DNA from 4 places in the Pseudoduganella lutea genome. Region 3 is predicted to be linked to each of the others. Evidence: riboswitches for the same ligand, from Rfam matches in the RefSeq annotation. Region 3 holds a riboswitch; each other region holds the start of a gene.

Region 1 (3,498 bases), 2.3 Mb from region 3:
CTCGGCCTCCAGCACGTCCGCATGCAGGCGCCCCAGCAGGCCGCTCGTCATCTCGTTCTGCACGCGCGGCGACAGCGTGGCGAACCACTTGCCGTAGTCGGCCGCGCTCACGGTATTGACGGTGCCGGCCAGTTCGCGCAGGGCGGCCCGGTCTTCCGGCAGGTTGACCCCATGCGCCATGATCCGGTCCAGCAGCGCTTCCGGCGATGCGGGCAGTTCGCCCACGGTATAGCCGGCATCCTTGAGCGCATGGAGCATGTCGAACAGCGAGGCCGGCACGTCCAGGTTGTCGGCACCGATGTTCTGGCGACCCGGCGGGTGGTTGTAGTAGATCAGCGCCACGCGCTTGTCGCGGTTGGGCTTGTCGCGCAGCGCCAGCCAGCGCACGACGCGGGCCGCCAGCCGTTCCGCTTCCGCGTCGAGCATGACCGGCGGCCGGTTCTCGATGCCGGTCGCCTTGTCCCGCTGCGCATTGCCCAGCGCGGCCACCACGATCGGCTGGCCGATGCCCTGCAGTTCCGGCAACGCCACGCGGTATTGCACGGAGTCCGGCGGCAGGCCGTCCGGCGACAGGCGCCATTGCAGCGCCGTGCGGTCGGACAGCCGTATGCCCTTGAACACGGGAATATCGAGGCATTTCAGCGCCTCGGCGACGGCTTCGCGCCCTTCCGCCGCGCCCACCACGAAATCCTGGAGCACCACGAGCGCCGCCGGCCGCGCCGGGGCGAGCAGTTCAGGCAGCCGCTCCAGCGCCTCGCGCGACGCGCCGCCCCACCGCGTGAGGACCTGCACGCAGGGCTGGCCAGCCGCTTCGATGCGCGCACACACGGCGGCCGGCACGGCGCCATCCATGTTCGACAGGTCCAGCACCACCACGGCGGCCTGCGCCTTCAACCCCAACTGAGCGCCATTGCCCCACGCGGCGGCGTCAAGCAGTTCGCGCCGCCCCACGCGCACGCGCAGCGTCGGTTCCGGTTGCGGGGCGGCCAGCGGCCTGGCGGGATGGAGGCGGTGCGCAAACAGCGCCGCGGTATTGTCGACGCCGCCGGCCTGCCATACGCGGCGCGCGGCCAGCCAGCCCGGCGCCGCCGGATGCGCCTGCGCGGCCTGCAATGCCGCCGCCGGCGGCGTCTCGGTGGACAGGTCACGCAGCGTTTCGGCGGGAAAATCGCGCATGGCGCCCTGCGCATCGCGGCTCATCAGGCTGAGGCCCGCATCGCCATTGAACGCCAGCACGACCGTGCGTGGCTTCGCATGGCGTGCCAGTGCCGCCTTCAGCCGCGCGGCCGGGTCGCCGAACAGCGAAACGGCCAGGATCGTGTCGGCCCCGCCGACGAGCCGTGCCACATCGCGCTCATCCAGCGCCATCCATTGCGCCGGCGTGCGCAGCACGATGCGGTCCTTCGGGTGCAGGGCCAGGTGGCGGTGCGCCGCCTCGATCGCCACCGGGGCGGCACGCTCCGTGACGATGGCGAACAGCGTGGCGGCATGGCCGCGCACGCAGGCGAGGATGCACAGCAGCGCAAGCAGCGCGCGCAAGAATGGAGAAATGCTCAAAAGTAGGAACCGGCCGTGAAACGCAACAGGCCAGGCCACACCCCGGGCCCGGCACATCATTGCAAACGGCCGGTCTTCTGGCTTGCCATCGTTCTTGCCGGCTCATGCCTTCCCGTGCGCGGCACAGTGGCGGTGGAACCGGTTCGTCTGGCTTACAGCAGCGGGGGCTGCGCCGGACTGGCGGGGGATGGAGATCCCCCGCGTCACCGGCTTCCCGTTTCACCCTCGCGCCGGCAGGCGGGAGGGCACCGTTTACTCGAGACGGGATTCTACCTGCAAGCAAGCCGCGCTGTCACCGCCCCATTTAGTCGGCGCCCTCCACGCGCAGGCGACGCAGCCCCACCAGCCCCGCGCCCAGCACGACGCCTGCCAGTACGAACACAGCGAACACGTCGCCCCATGGCACCAGCGGATCGGCCGCGCGCGGCGCGAACGCCGGCCGCTTGCCGAAATCCTCCGTCCCGAACGGCCGCTCATTGAACAGGTACGGGTAGTAGAACGCGCGGATACGGCGATGGAAGGCCGCGATCTCGTCTTGGTAGGCCAGCTGCGCCGGCAGGTCGGTATCGGCGAGGCGGTGCAGCACGGCCTGCGCTCCCACGCCCGGCAGCAGCCAGCCGAGCCGCCCGGTCCATGCCTGGCGCGCCAGCAAGCCTTCGCGGTAGTCGCGCACCTGCCCCGCCACGCTTTCGTCACCCACCTGGTGGAACGCGAAATACCATTTCCAGTGGAAGCCCGGCGGCACGTGCGCCTTGTCGCGCCATTCGGGGTGGCTGGCGACGAACTTGCGCATCGTTTCATCGCGCGGCACTTCCCACGCGCCATGCACGGTCTGCCGCTGGGCCAGCATCAGGTCCACGCCCTGGTGCACCGGGATCGCGCGCACCAACGCCACGTTGGCCAGGGCCGGCAGCACGAGCGTCAGCACGGCCCAGGTGCCCATCAGCGTGGTGGCATTGGTGACCGAACGCCAGCCGCGCGCGGACACGACCATCGACAGCCCCGTCCAGAAAGCCAGGTAGGCCGCGATCAGGATGAGGACAACGGCAAGCACGATGACGAGTGCCACGACGCCGGTGCCGGACAACACCGCGCCGGCGCAGGCGGGAACGGCCAGGCAGGCGAACAGCAATGCATAGCGCAGCGCCACGCGCCGGCGCCACAGGCGCGCCGCATCGGGCATCGCCAGCAGCAGCCGCAGCCGGCCTGCCTGCCGCTCGCCGGACACGAGGTCGTGCAGCAGCGCGATCGCGATCAGCGGCGCCAGGTAGATCAGCACGAACGCGAAATCGAAACGGCCCGGCAGCGCGATTTCCGGGTTGAACGTCTCGCCCTCGTAGAGCTGCGCCTGCAGCCCCAGCGCGCGGATACGCAGCACGTAAGGCGCCACGTCGCGCAGGCCGAGCGCCAGGAAGGCGGCATCCGATGGCGCATCCCACGTGTTGTAGAACGTGTAGTAGGCCGGATTGCCGGCATCCTTGCTGGCCGGGTAGCGGGCCGCCAGCGCGGCCACGTCCTGTTCGTGCAGCGGCGCCAGGCGCGCGATGGTCTGCCGCTGGCGTTCCACTTCCTGCATGCCCGACCAGACGGCCAGCGTGGACAACAGCAACAGCAGCAGCAAGGCTGCGATGGACAGCCGCGAGCGCACGATCAGGCGCAGTTCGAAGGTGAGCCGGCTCATCGCACCGCCCTCCCCAGCCGGCCGGCCAGCAGCCAGGCCAGCGCGCCCAATGCCGTCAGCCACAGCGCCAGCGTGGCGCCGGCCGGCGCGGCGCGGCGCAGCGTGTCGGCCAGCGGCGCCGGTTCGTAGCGGAACGCCGGGAACCCCTGCCAGTGCTCGCGCGACACGCGGTTTTCCTTGCTCCGGTCGATGTCGTCGGCATAAGCGAGCTTCTCCGCCTGGAGACGGTTCAGTCCCTGGATCAGCGCATAGCGATAGCG
Region 2 (3,498 bases), 3.7 Mb from region 3:
GGCTTCGAGATCGCCATGATGGCTGGCGCCATGCTGCGCGCGGCCGAGCGCCGCATGGTGCTGCTGATCGACGGCTTCATCGTCACCAGCGCCCTGCTCGTGGCCGCGCGGCTGCGGCCGCCGATCCTCGACTACTGCGTGTTCGCGCACTGCTCCAACGAGAATGGCCACCGGCAATTGCTCGAAACGCTCGGCGGCAAGCCGCTGCTGCAGCTGGACCTGCGCCTGGGCGAAGGCACCGGCAGCGCGCTCGCCCTGCCGCTGCTGCACGCGGCGGTGAATTTCCTGAACCGCATGGCCACGTTCGCATCGGCCCAGGTCAGCGGAAAGCGCTGAACATGCTGCAGGTGCGGCTGTTCTTCATCGCGCTGCAATTCTTCACGCGCCTGCCGATTCCCCGCTGGGTAGGGTTCGAGCCGCACTGGCTGCACCACGCCTCGCGCTACTTCCCGCTGGTGGGCCTCGTCGTCGGCGTCATCGTGGCGGCCGTTTACTGGGCCGCCGCGCAAGTGCTGCCGCCGGCGATCGCCGTGCTGCTGTCCACCGCAGCCGGCATCTACCTCACCGGCGCCTTCCATGAAGACGGTTTCGCCGATACCTGCGACGGCATGGGGGGCGGCCTGACGCGCGAACGGGCGCTGGAAATCATGAAGGATTCGCGGATCGGCGCCTATGGCGCGATCGGTATCCTCCTCCTGCTGGCCATCAAATGCGCCGCGCTGGCACACCTTTCACCGCTCGCGACGGTCGCTGCTTTATGTGTAGCGCATCCGCTGTCCCGGCTGATGGCGGCAAGCCTGATCTGGCGCATGGACTATGCCCGCGCCGAGGGCAAGGCCAAGCCGATGGCGCAACAAATGACCGGCACCGAGTTCGCCATCGCCACGCTGTGCTGCGTGCCGGCCGTGGCAGCAGCCGGGGGCCTGGGCTGGCTCGACTGGCGCGGCATCGTCCTCGGCATCGTGGCGATGGTGTTCGTCACGTTGTGGTTTGCTCGCAAGCTGCGCCAACGGCTTGGCGGCTACACGGGCGATTGCCTCGGTGCGGTCCAGCAGATGGCCGAAGCGGCTTTCTACCTGTGCGTGCTGGCGCGATGGAACTGATTCTCGTCAGACATCCGCGCCCGGTCGTGGCGGAAGGCATCTGCTACGGCAGCAGCGACCTGCCGGCCGATCCGGACGAGCTGGCCCGCGTGCATGCATCGCTCCGTGCCGGCGGCCTGCCGGGCGATGTCCCCGTTTTTTCCAGCCCCCTGCGGCGCTGTGCCGACCTCGCCCGGCTGCTGTCGCCCAGCGTCACTTTTGATGCCCGCCTGGCCGAGATGGATTTCGGCAGCTGGGAAGGGCGCAGCTGGAACGATATCCCGCGCGCCGATGTCGACGCCTGGGCGGCCGACCTGCTCCACTACCGGCCCGGCGGCGGCGAGACCGTGTTCGAGGTGGCCCTGCGCGTTGCGGCCGCGCTCGACGCGATACGGGCGCACGGCGCCGAGCGTGCCATCGTCATCTGCCATGCCGGCACCATGCGCCTGTTTGCCGCGCTGGCCGACGGCACGCCAGCCGGGCAGGCCGCGCTCGCCGCCGCCTCGAAGGCGCACCGCATCGGCTACGGCGAAACCCACCGCCTGGGTCTTTACTGAATCTTTTCATGATACCGGCCCCTCCGCGATACCTTATAATTGCGCGGTTTTGGTGCCCGCGTTCGAGTCCTCGAGCGCAGTTAAACGGGAAATACGAAGCCTGACCATGGTCGGCCAACGTATGCTGCCCCCGCAACGGTAAGCAGGCAGCCGCGCGCGAAGTTCGCCGCGGCAGCCGTCCGCGACAACCACTGTGCAAACGCATGGGAAGGTCGGACGGTGATGCCCGCCAGCCCGGATACCGGCCAAACCAGGTGGAGCCACGCACAGCGTGCGGCTCTGTTCAATCCGGCCTGCGGGGACGTTGGCCGGTTGCTACTTTACAAAGATTTGCCATGACCTCTTCCGTAGCATCCCAGGCGGCGCTCGCGTCGCTGGCGCTCGCCATTGCCGCGCCGGCCGCCCACGCCCAGGCCACCGCCATCGATTCGATCATCGTCACCGCTACCCGCACCCCGCAGCTGGCCAGCGAAGTGATCAGCGATACCGTCACGATCACGGCCGAGCAGATCGCCAACTCCGGCGCCGGCTCCATCACCGAACTGCTGCAGCGCCAGCGCGGCCTCGAAGTTACCCGCAACGGCGGCCCCGGCGCCGCGTCGAACGTGTTCATTCGCGGCGCGAACGGCAACCAGAGCGTGGTGCTGGTGGACGGCATCCGCATCGCCTCCGCCTCGACCGGCTCGGCCAGCTGGAACGGTATTCCATTGTCGGCCATCGACCGTATCGAGATCGTGTACGGCCCGCTGTCCACGCTGTACGGCGCCGATGCGATCGGCGGCGTGATCCAGCTGTTCACGAAAAAAGGCGAAGGCGCGCCATCCATCAGTGCTTCGGTCGGCGGCGGCAGCGATAAAATGTTCGCAGCCGATGCCTCCGTTTCCGGCGGCACGAACCAGTTGAGCTACGCGTTCTCCGTCTCGAAGGAGCGTTCGGACGGCTTCTCGGCCACGCGCCGGCCCAGTTCCAGCTTCGATCCCGACGACGATGGCTACGATCGCAAGAGCGCGGCCGGCCAGGTGGCCTACAAGCTGGCCCCCGGCCACGAACTGGGCGCCATGTTCCTGTACACCGATACCGAATCGGACTACGACGACGCGAACTTCGATGCCTACAGCACGCAAAAGGTGAGCAATGTGGGCATCTACGCCCGCAACCAGTTCCTGCCCTTCTGGACGATGCTGGTGCAGGCTTCGCAGTCGCGCGACAAGTCCGGTTCATTCTATGACGTGGGTCCGTTCGGTTCCAGCCAGATCGACACCACGACCAGCACGTTCACGGTGCAGAACGATTTCCGCATCGGCAGCGACAACCTGCAAGTGCTGTACGAACACCGCAAGGAAGAACTCGACGGCTCGACCGCCGCCCTGAACCGCGCGCGCCACACCAACGCGTTTGCCGCCAACTACAGCCTGAAGCGTGGCGCGCACCTGGCCAACGTGGGCGTGCGTCACGATAACAACTCGGAATACGGCTCGAAGACCACTGGCTCGATCGGCTACGGCTACCGCTTCACCAGTGCGCTGCGCGCCGAAGCCAGCTTCGCTACTAGCTTCCGCGCACCGTCGTTCAACGAACTGTACTACCCGAGCTACGGCAACGAGGACAACAAGCCGGAAGAAGGCCGCAACGCCGAAGCGGGCCTGCGCTACGACGACGGCACCACGAAACTGGGTGCCGTGTACTACCGCAACAAGCTGGACAACCTGCTGCTGAACACCAACCCCTGCCCTTACGCCGGCTACCCATACGGCTGCGCCTACAACATCAACGAGGCGCTGCTGGAAGGCGTGTCGCTGTCGGCCGAGCGCCAGATGGGCAACCTGCTGCTGATCGCCAATGCCGACTTCCAGGACCCG
Region 3 (3,498 bases):
GGTCGGCGTGACCGTCGCGGCGAACTGCGCGACCCCTTCGACCGCGCCCGGGATACGGTCGCCCGCCGGGTCCGCGTTGCGGAAGCGCGCCCGCGCGTAGGCGAGATCCGCATCCAGCGACAGCCACTTTACCGGCTTGTAGTAGTTGGAAAACTCGATGCCGTGGCGGCGGCTCGGCCGCCCCGCCTCGGTGGTGCCGGCGTCGCCGACGAACAGCAGCTCCGAATCCATGTCGAGGCGGTACAGCGACAGCGACGACTGGAGCCCCGGCACCCACTCGCTGCGCACGCCCAGGTCCAATCCGCGCGTGCGGGCCAGCGGCGTGACCCTGTCGGCCGGTTCGCCGGTCTTCGGATCGACCGCGATCACGGTGCCACGCGCGTCGTTGCTGTGGAAGCCCGTACCGGCGTTGACATAGAACTCGGTGCGCGCCCAGGGCCCGAAGACCAGGCTGACGCTGGGCGAGAGGATGCCGTCGCTGGCGGTGCCGGCATTGGCGGCGTTGTCGCCGTGGACGTCGAAGCGGTAGCGGTCCGCCCGCAGACCCGCCACCGTGCGGAACGTGGCGTTCCAGCGGGTCTGGTTTTCAACGAACAGGGCGCCGCTGGTCTCGACGATGTGGTCTTCGCGCGTGGTGCCGGTCACCTGGCGCGCCCGCGTGCGATACAGGCCGTTGTGGATGTTGTCGTTCTGCGCGGTGATGCCCACGGTGGTCGTCGATGCGACGTCGGCCCGGTGATGGTGCCAGGAATAGCTGGCGTCGAAGCCGGATGTCACGCGGCGGTCCGGCTGGGCGAACTGGTCGCCGTTGACGGGATCGTCGAGGAAATAGGTGAAGTTCGAGAACAGTGCCAACCGGTTCGCGATCACATAGGCCGATACCCTGGCACTGTTGTCGTCGTCGCTGCGCTGCCACTTGCCCGACAGGCTGTAGCGGTGCGCACTGCCGCCGTCGGTGGGGTCGATCGCATCGAAGCGGCCCAGCGTGCCGGCATCGACGGCCCGCTGCGGGATCTGGTCGGTGGCGTGCCACTTGGCGCGGTAGGCCATGGCGGTGATGGAGTAGCCGTTGTTCTCGAAACCTTCGCTGTAGCGCAGCACGCCGTTGACCTTGCGGTAGTTGTCGCCGCGGGTGAACGGACCATCGTTGTGCATCGCCTCCAGGCCGACCAGTACGGTGCCGTTGCCGAGTTCCGGCGACGCGGCAATCAGCGCGCGGCCGTAGCCGTTCTGGCCGGCCGTGATGTTGGCAATGCCGGACGTGAGCCGGTTGACGTAAGTGAGCTCGGTGGCGCCCGCGGAAGCGAAGTCGCCCGCCGTCGCCGAGTACGGGCCTTTCCGGTAGTCGAGCCGGCCGGCCAGTTCGGGGATCACGAAATTCAGGTCGGTCCAGCCCTGCCCGTGCGCATGGCTGCGCTGGTTGACGGGCATGCCGTCGACGGCCGTGCGCAGGTCGGTACCGTGGTCGAGATTGAAGCCGCGCAGGTAGAACTGGTTGGCCTTGCCCTCCCCGCTGTGCTGGCTCACCACCAGGCCCGGCGTGGCTTCCAGCAGTTCGCCGGGCCGGTACGTGGTGCGGGCTTGCAGCTGGCTCTGGGTGACCGTGCCGGCGGCGGCGGAGTCGGCCTCGCCAAGCTGGCTGATACGGGAACCTTCGACCAGCACGCGCTGGAATGGCGGATCGTCCGCATGGGCGGCAAACGACATGACGGCAAGGGCGGCAGGCAGGAGCCTGGTGTGAAGCGGATGAATTTTCATGAACTGGGTCGGCAAGCATATGCCGTGCAGGTGCGCCGCACGCGGCATCAGCCACGCGATGGCTTGCCAGCACGGGAAAACAAACGATCGACGGCAAGGCCACACCCCGTGCCCTGCCTTCTTTTCGTGACCGGCCGGTCTTCTGGCTTGCCGTCGTCCTCCCCGGCCCTGCCTTCCCGCGCTGTGTGAGCAGCGCAGTGGCGTCGGGGCGGGTCGTCAGGCTTACAGCAGCGGGGGCTGCGCCGGACTGGCGGGATGGCGATCCCGCGCGTCACCGGCTTCCCGTTTCACCCCGCCACCGGTCGATGGCGGGACACCGTTCACTCGGGGGCGGATTCTACAGGCAAGGATGGGTGCTTGTCAGCGCCTTCCGGAAGCGCTGTTCGCGCAAGTCACTGGAACGCGAGGCTGGGCGCCCCGCTGCGCTGGAGGCTGTTCAGAACGTGTAGTTCACGGCAGTGGCGTAACGGCGCCCGTCCACATAGCCGTTCGAGCTGTTGGCGACTTCCTTGTCGGCCACGTTGTAGATGCCGAACTTCAGCGTCAGGTTCCGCTTCAGGCGGTGCACGATCCCCATGTCGACGAGGGTATAACTTTGTGACGTGGCCGCGCCCGTTGCCAGGTCGGTGCTGATGAACTTGCCGGTATAAGCCGCCTGGCCCCACAGGCTCGTGCCACGCGAAGGGTCGTAGTTCAGGCCCAGGTTCGCGGCATGCTTCGGCTGGTCGCTCAACGGGCTGCCCTTGCTGGCCCCCGTCAGCTGCTCGGAATCGGTCAGCGTGTAGTTCGCACGTGCCGACAGGTTGTTCGTGAACCGGTAGTCCAGCGCGAGCTCCGTTCCGTGGATACGCGCCTTGTCCACGTTGATCGTCTGCTTGTAGCCGTATTGATGTGCGGGATATTCCAGCCCGCCATGGAAGCACGGCACGTTCGGCCGGCACAGGAAGTCCGCCGAGCGCGTGATCTTGTCGTCGAAATCGGTGCGGTATACCACGGCGCTGGCCTTGAGTCCCAGGTCGGTGCGTTCGTAGTCCACGCCGAATTCATAGCTGACGCTTGTTTCCGGCTTCAGGTCCGGGTTGCCGATGCTCACGCCACCGCGGGAGGTGGCGGAGAAATCGGGCGCCGCGTTGCGCAGCGACGGGGCCTTGTAACCCGTGATGGCGCCGCCCTTGACGGTCAGCGCGTCGCTGGCGCGGTAGACCAGGTAGGCCTTCGGGCTCCAGTGGCCGGCATATTGCTCGTTGTAGTCGTAGCGGGCGCTCGTGGTCAGCGCCAGGCCGTCGCGCAGCCGCCACTCGTCTTCCGCGAACGCGGAAAGCTGGTAGCGCTCCATGGTGACGAATGCGTCCGTGTCGGCGTTATGGACGTTCACGGCACTCGTGGCACCGTCCTCCAGCTTCTCCTTCTTGTAGGTGAAGCCGGCCGTCAGCGTGTGCGCATCGCCGGCCTGCCAGGTGCCCTGGCTGTTCAAGGTCAGCGTGTCGAAGTCGATGCCGCGCGCCACGCCGCTGGGCGCGCTGGTGCGGGTGGTCGGATTGCTGGCGGCGTCGTAGTTCAGGTAGGTGCTTGCACTGACCTTGCCGTAGCGGCCATCGTGCGCGAGGAACAGGTTGTCCTTCGTCGATCCCTGGTAGCTGGCGGCCGCCGTGGCGGCCAGCGAGCGGCCCGGGTTTCGCCAGCGGTCGGTGTCGGTGCGGCTGCCGCCGGCCGTGAGCGTGTTGCGGCCGTCGGCCTTCC
Region 4 (3,498 bases), 2.5 Mb from region 3:
GACACGGGCCTGGCCTACCTGGTCAAGGCACGCCTGAACGCGGCCGTCGACTCGGCCGCGCTGGCCGGGGCGCGCGCCGTCACGGCCGGGAACACGCAGTCGGAACAGACGGCCAGCGCGCAGGCGGCGGCGAAGCAGTTCTTTGAAGCGAACATTCCCGCGTCATATCTGATGTCCAGGCCGAAGCTGCTGAGCACCTCGGTCGTGTTCAACGCGGGCGAGGTGACGATCGACGTGAAGGCCGATGCGCCGATGCCCGTGTCGATCATGCAGCTGATGGGTTTCAAATCGTTGACACCCGTCGCCTCTGCGCAGACCGTGCGCCGGGACCTGGACATGGCGTTCGTGATCGATACGTCCAGATCACTGATCGATGTAGGTCCAACGGTCAGGACATCGGCCAAGAGCTTCCTGAACAAGTTCAATGTCACGCAGGACCGGGTCGGGCTGGTGCATTTTTCTTCCGGTGCCGTGATGGATTATCCGATCTTCAAGTCGGCCCGTGGCTTCCAGCGCGACGCGATGCTGTCGACCATTTCGGGCTTTGTTTTCGACGGCGGCACTTCGTCGTTCGAAGGGATGCGACGCGCGCGCGATGACCTGAACGCGATCCCGCCCCTTAACCGATCCAGCCTGCGCGTGATCGTGTTCTTCTCGGACGGCGCACCCACGTCGTTCGGCGTCAACCTGCCTTTCGGCACCTGCAACAGGCCGGGTGTCGTCGACTCGGTCGGGGTGGGGCTCTTGCGGCTGGACGCCCAGTACGAATATGTCAGCAATGCCTGCACGCTGAGCAGCCAGGCATGGAACACGCTCAAGAAGCTGCCGAAGTACTACAACGCCGTCGATACGGCTTCCACGGAGTGGAAAGTCCAGACCCTGTCGCCGCGCCCGGTAGTGGAGGATATCGGCGATGCAACGAAGTTCAAGCAGAACGTCGGCAACGCCGCGCGCAACCTGGCCGAAGCTGTCGCGGCCAAGGCACGGGATGACAACATCTTCGTGTTCACACTGGGCATGGGCGAAGGACTGAAGGACAAGAACGCCGATGGCGAAACGGGCGAAGCCGTGCTGAAATGCATGGCCAACGTGGCCGATGGCCCATCGCGCTGCTACAACGCCAACAAGAACGTCGGCATGTACTGCTACGCGGCCACGGAGGCCGACCTGACACCATGCTTCTCCAAGCTGGCGTCGGCCATCCTGCGCATTTCCAAATAACGCGCGGCGACCGCCCCCCGTGCCCGCCGCCTTCGCACCACGCGAGCGGCGGTACCAAAATGCTATGCCATCGCAATGCATTTCGGTTACTATGCGCGCTTGGGTGCGCTCTTCCCGTTCGGGGAGGGCGTTAAACGGGAAACCGGTGAAGCCGCCACGCGCGGCCATTCCGGTGCAGCCCCCGCTGCTGTAAGCCTGACGGATTCCGCCTATTAGCCACTGCGATTAATCGCGGGAAGGCGCGGATGAAGGATGACGGCGAGCCAGAATACCGGCCCAAGCAAGTCAGCACCATTCCCCGGGGTGACGGGAAGCCGCTGTCGAAGCGGCGCCGTGCCTGGCCCCGTCTCGACCGTCTTTTCATCTCCCGCTGGTGCTCTTATGGACCATTCGACGGGAGGTTTCGAATGCATATCATGGAAGGGTTCCTGCCGCCTGCGCATGCGCTGGGCTGGTCGGCCGTCTCCGCCTGTTTCCTGGCCGTGGGCCTGCGCGCGATGGCGCGCGACCTGCGCCTGCACCCGGAACGGCGCATGCTGTTCGGCGTCGCCGCCGCATTCGCGTTCCTGCTCTCCGCGCTGAAGCTGCCGTCGGTCACGGGCAGCTGTTCGCATCCCACCGGCGTGGGGCTCGGCGCACTGCTGTTCGGCCCCGCCGCGATGGTGCCCGTCGGCTTCGTGGTGCTGCTGTTCCAGGCGCTGCTGCTCGCCCATGGCGGCGTGACGACGCTGGGCGCCAACGTATTCTCGATGGCCGTGGTCGGCCCCTTCATTGCGTACGGCGTGTTCCGCGCCGCCGCCGCGCTGGGCATGTCGCGTTCCGTTGCCGTGTTCGCCGCCGCCTGTCTCGGCGACCTGGCCACGTATGGCACCACATCGCTGCAGCTGGCCTGGGCGTTTCCCGACCCGGTGGGCGGCATGGCCGCTTCGCTGGCCAGGTTCGCCGGCATCTTTGCATTGACCCAGGTACCCATCGCCATCAGCGAAGGACTGTTGACGGTGCTGGTGGTGAATGCCATCGCCCGCTTCCATGGCCCTGAGCAGCGCAATGCCCCCGTGTTCGCGCACTGTGCCAGGGAGCGCACATGAGATGGCAAATGAGGCCGCGCACGTGGCTGGCATGGACGGCGATCGTGCTGCTGTCGGTACTGCCTTTGTGGCTTGCCGGCGAGGCGGCGTTCGGCGGGGCGGACGAGCTGGCGCGCCAGGCCATCGGCACGATCGCGCCAGGATATCAACCGTGGTTCGCGCCCGTGTTCGAGCCGGCCAGCGGCGAGATCGCCTCGCTGCTGTTCGCCTTGCAGGCGGCGCTGGGCGCGGGCGTGATCGGCTACTGGCTCGGCCTGTCGGTAGGACGCGAGCGTGCCCGCGCCGCCGGCGGTGAATCCGATGGTGATCGCCGATGCTGATCGAAACGACCGCCTATGCGAACCGCTGGCGCGGCGTGGCGCCGTCGGCCAAGGCGCTGTTCGCGCTGGCCGGCATCGCCGCCGCATGGATCGCGCAGCGGCCCGGCACGCTGGCATTGCTGGCGCTGCTGCTGGCCCTTGCCGCGCTGGTTGGCGCGCGCGTGCCGCTGCGCGCATGGCTGGCGGCGGCGCTGGCGCCCCTCGGTTTCCTGTTGCTGGCGTGCGCCACCATGCCGATCGGACCCGACGCGCATGGCGACTGGCACTGGCATGCCGCGATGGTGCCGGTGGCGGCGCAGGCGGGGTGTCGCGCGCTGGCCGTGCTGGCCGCGCTGCTGGGTTTTACGTTGACCACGCCGCTGCCCGACCTGCTGTCGCTGCTGCGCCGCCTGCGCACGCCGGAAACGCTGCTCGACCTGATGGCGCTGTGCTACCGCATGCTGTTCGTGCTGCGCCGCGCCTGGGACGACGGGGTCGATGCGCAGCGCGCGCGCCTGGGCTATCGCGGCTGGCGCCATGGCTTTCGATCATCCGGGCTGCTGGCCGGCCACGTCGCCCAGCAGGTATGGCTGCGCGCGGCGGCGTTGCAGACGGCCGCGGACGCGCGCTCGTATGCCGGCACGCTGCGCTTCCTACCGGCCGCGTTTCCACGGGCGCGGCGCCAGAATACGCTCGCCCTGCTGGCCGGTGCGCTGCTCGTCGCGCTGGCGCTGGGAGACCGCTGGTGATGGCGCATCCCGTGCTTGAACTGGTCGACGTCGATCACGTCTACCCCGATGGCGGCACCGGCCTGCGCGGCTGCACGCTGGCGCTCGGCCGCGGCCGGCGCCATGCGCTGCTGGGTGCGAACGGCGCCGGCAAATCCACCG

The links. A riboswitch is a leader RNA that binds a small molecule or an ion and turns the genes downstream of it on or off. The one in region 3 is predicted to bind cobalamin.
Region 1: another riboswitch for cobalamin. It lies ahead of EWM63_RS03065 (cobaltochelatase subunit CobN); the one in region 3 lies ahead of EWM63_RS25180 (TonB-dependent receptor).
Region 2: another riboswitch for cobalamin. It lies ahead of EWM63_RS09205 (TonB-dependent receptor domain-containing protein); the one in region 3 lies ahead of EWM63_RS25180 (TonB-dependent receptor).
Region 4: another riboswitch for cobalamin. It lies ahead of EWM63_RS03740 (energy-coupling factor ABC transporter permease); the one in region 3 lies ahead of EWM63_RS25180 (TonB-dependent receptor).

What each region holds. Positions count from the first base shown of each region.
Region 1 is NZ_CP035913.1:739,061-742,558, forward strand. It holds gene EWM63_RS03065 (cobaltochelatase subunit CobN) at 1-1,539, opposite strand, end outside; cobalamin riboswitch at 1,608-1,825, opposite strand; gene EWM63_RS03070 (DUF3526 domain-containing protein) at 1,862-3,238, opposite strand; gene EWM63_RS03075 (ABC transporter permease) at 3,235-3,498, opposite strand, start outside.
Region 2 is NZ_CP035913.1:2,176,456-2,179,953, forward strand. It holds gene cobT (nicotinate-nucleotide--dimethylbenzimidazole phosphoribosyltransferase) at 1-336, shown strand, start outside; gene EWM63_RS09195 (adenosylcobinamide-GDP ribazoletransferase) at 339-1,103, shown strand; gene EWM63_RS09200 (histidine phosphatase family protein) at 1,094-1,639, shown strand; cobalamin riboswitch at 1,673-1,903, shown strand; gene EWM63_RS09205 (TonB-dependent receptor domain-containing protein) at 1,975-3,498, shown strand, end outside.
Region 3 is NZ_CP035913.1:5,944,526-5,948,023, reverse strand. It holds gene EWM63_RS25180 (TonB-dependent receptor) at 1-1,758, opposite strand, end outside; cobalamin riboswitch at 1,874-2,094, opposite strand; gene EWM63_RS25175 (TonB-dependent receptor domain-containing protein) at 2,195-3,498, opposite strand, start outside.
Region 4 is NZ_CP035913.1:908,607-912,104, reverse strand. It holds gene EWM63_RS03745 (VWA domain-containing protein) at 1-1,221, shown strand, start outside; cobalamin riboswitch at 1,306-1,515, shown strand; gene EWM63_RS03740 (energy-coupling factor ABC transporter permease) at 1,629-2,309, shown strand; gene EWM63_RS03735 (energy-coupling factor ABC transporter substrate-binding protein) at 2,306-2,629, shown strand; gene EWM63_RS03730 (CbiQ family ECF transporter T component) at 2,623-3,357, shown strand; gene EWM63_RS03725 (energy-coupling factor ABC transporter ATP-binding protein) at 3,357-3,498, shown strand, end outside.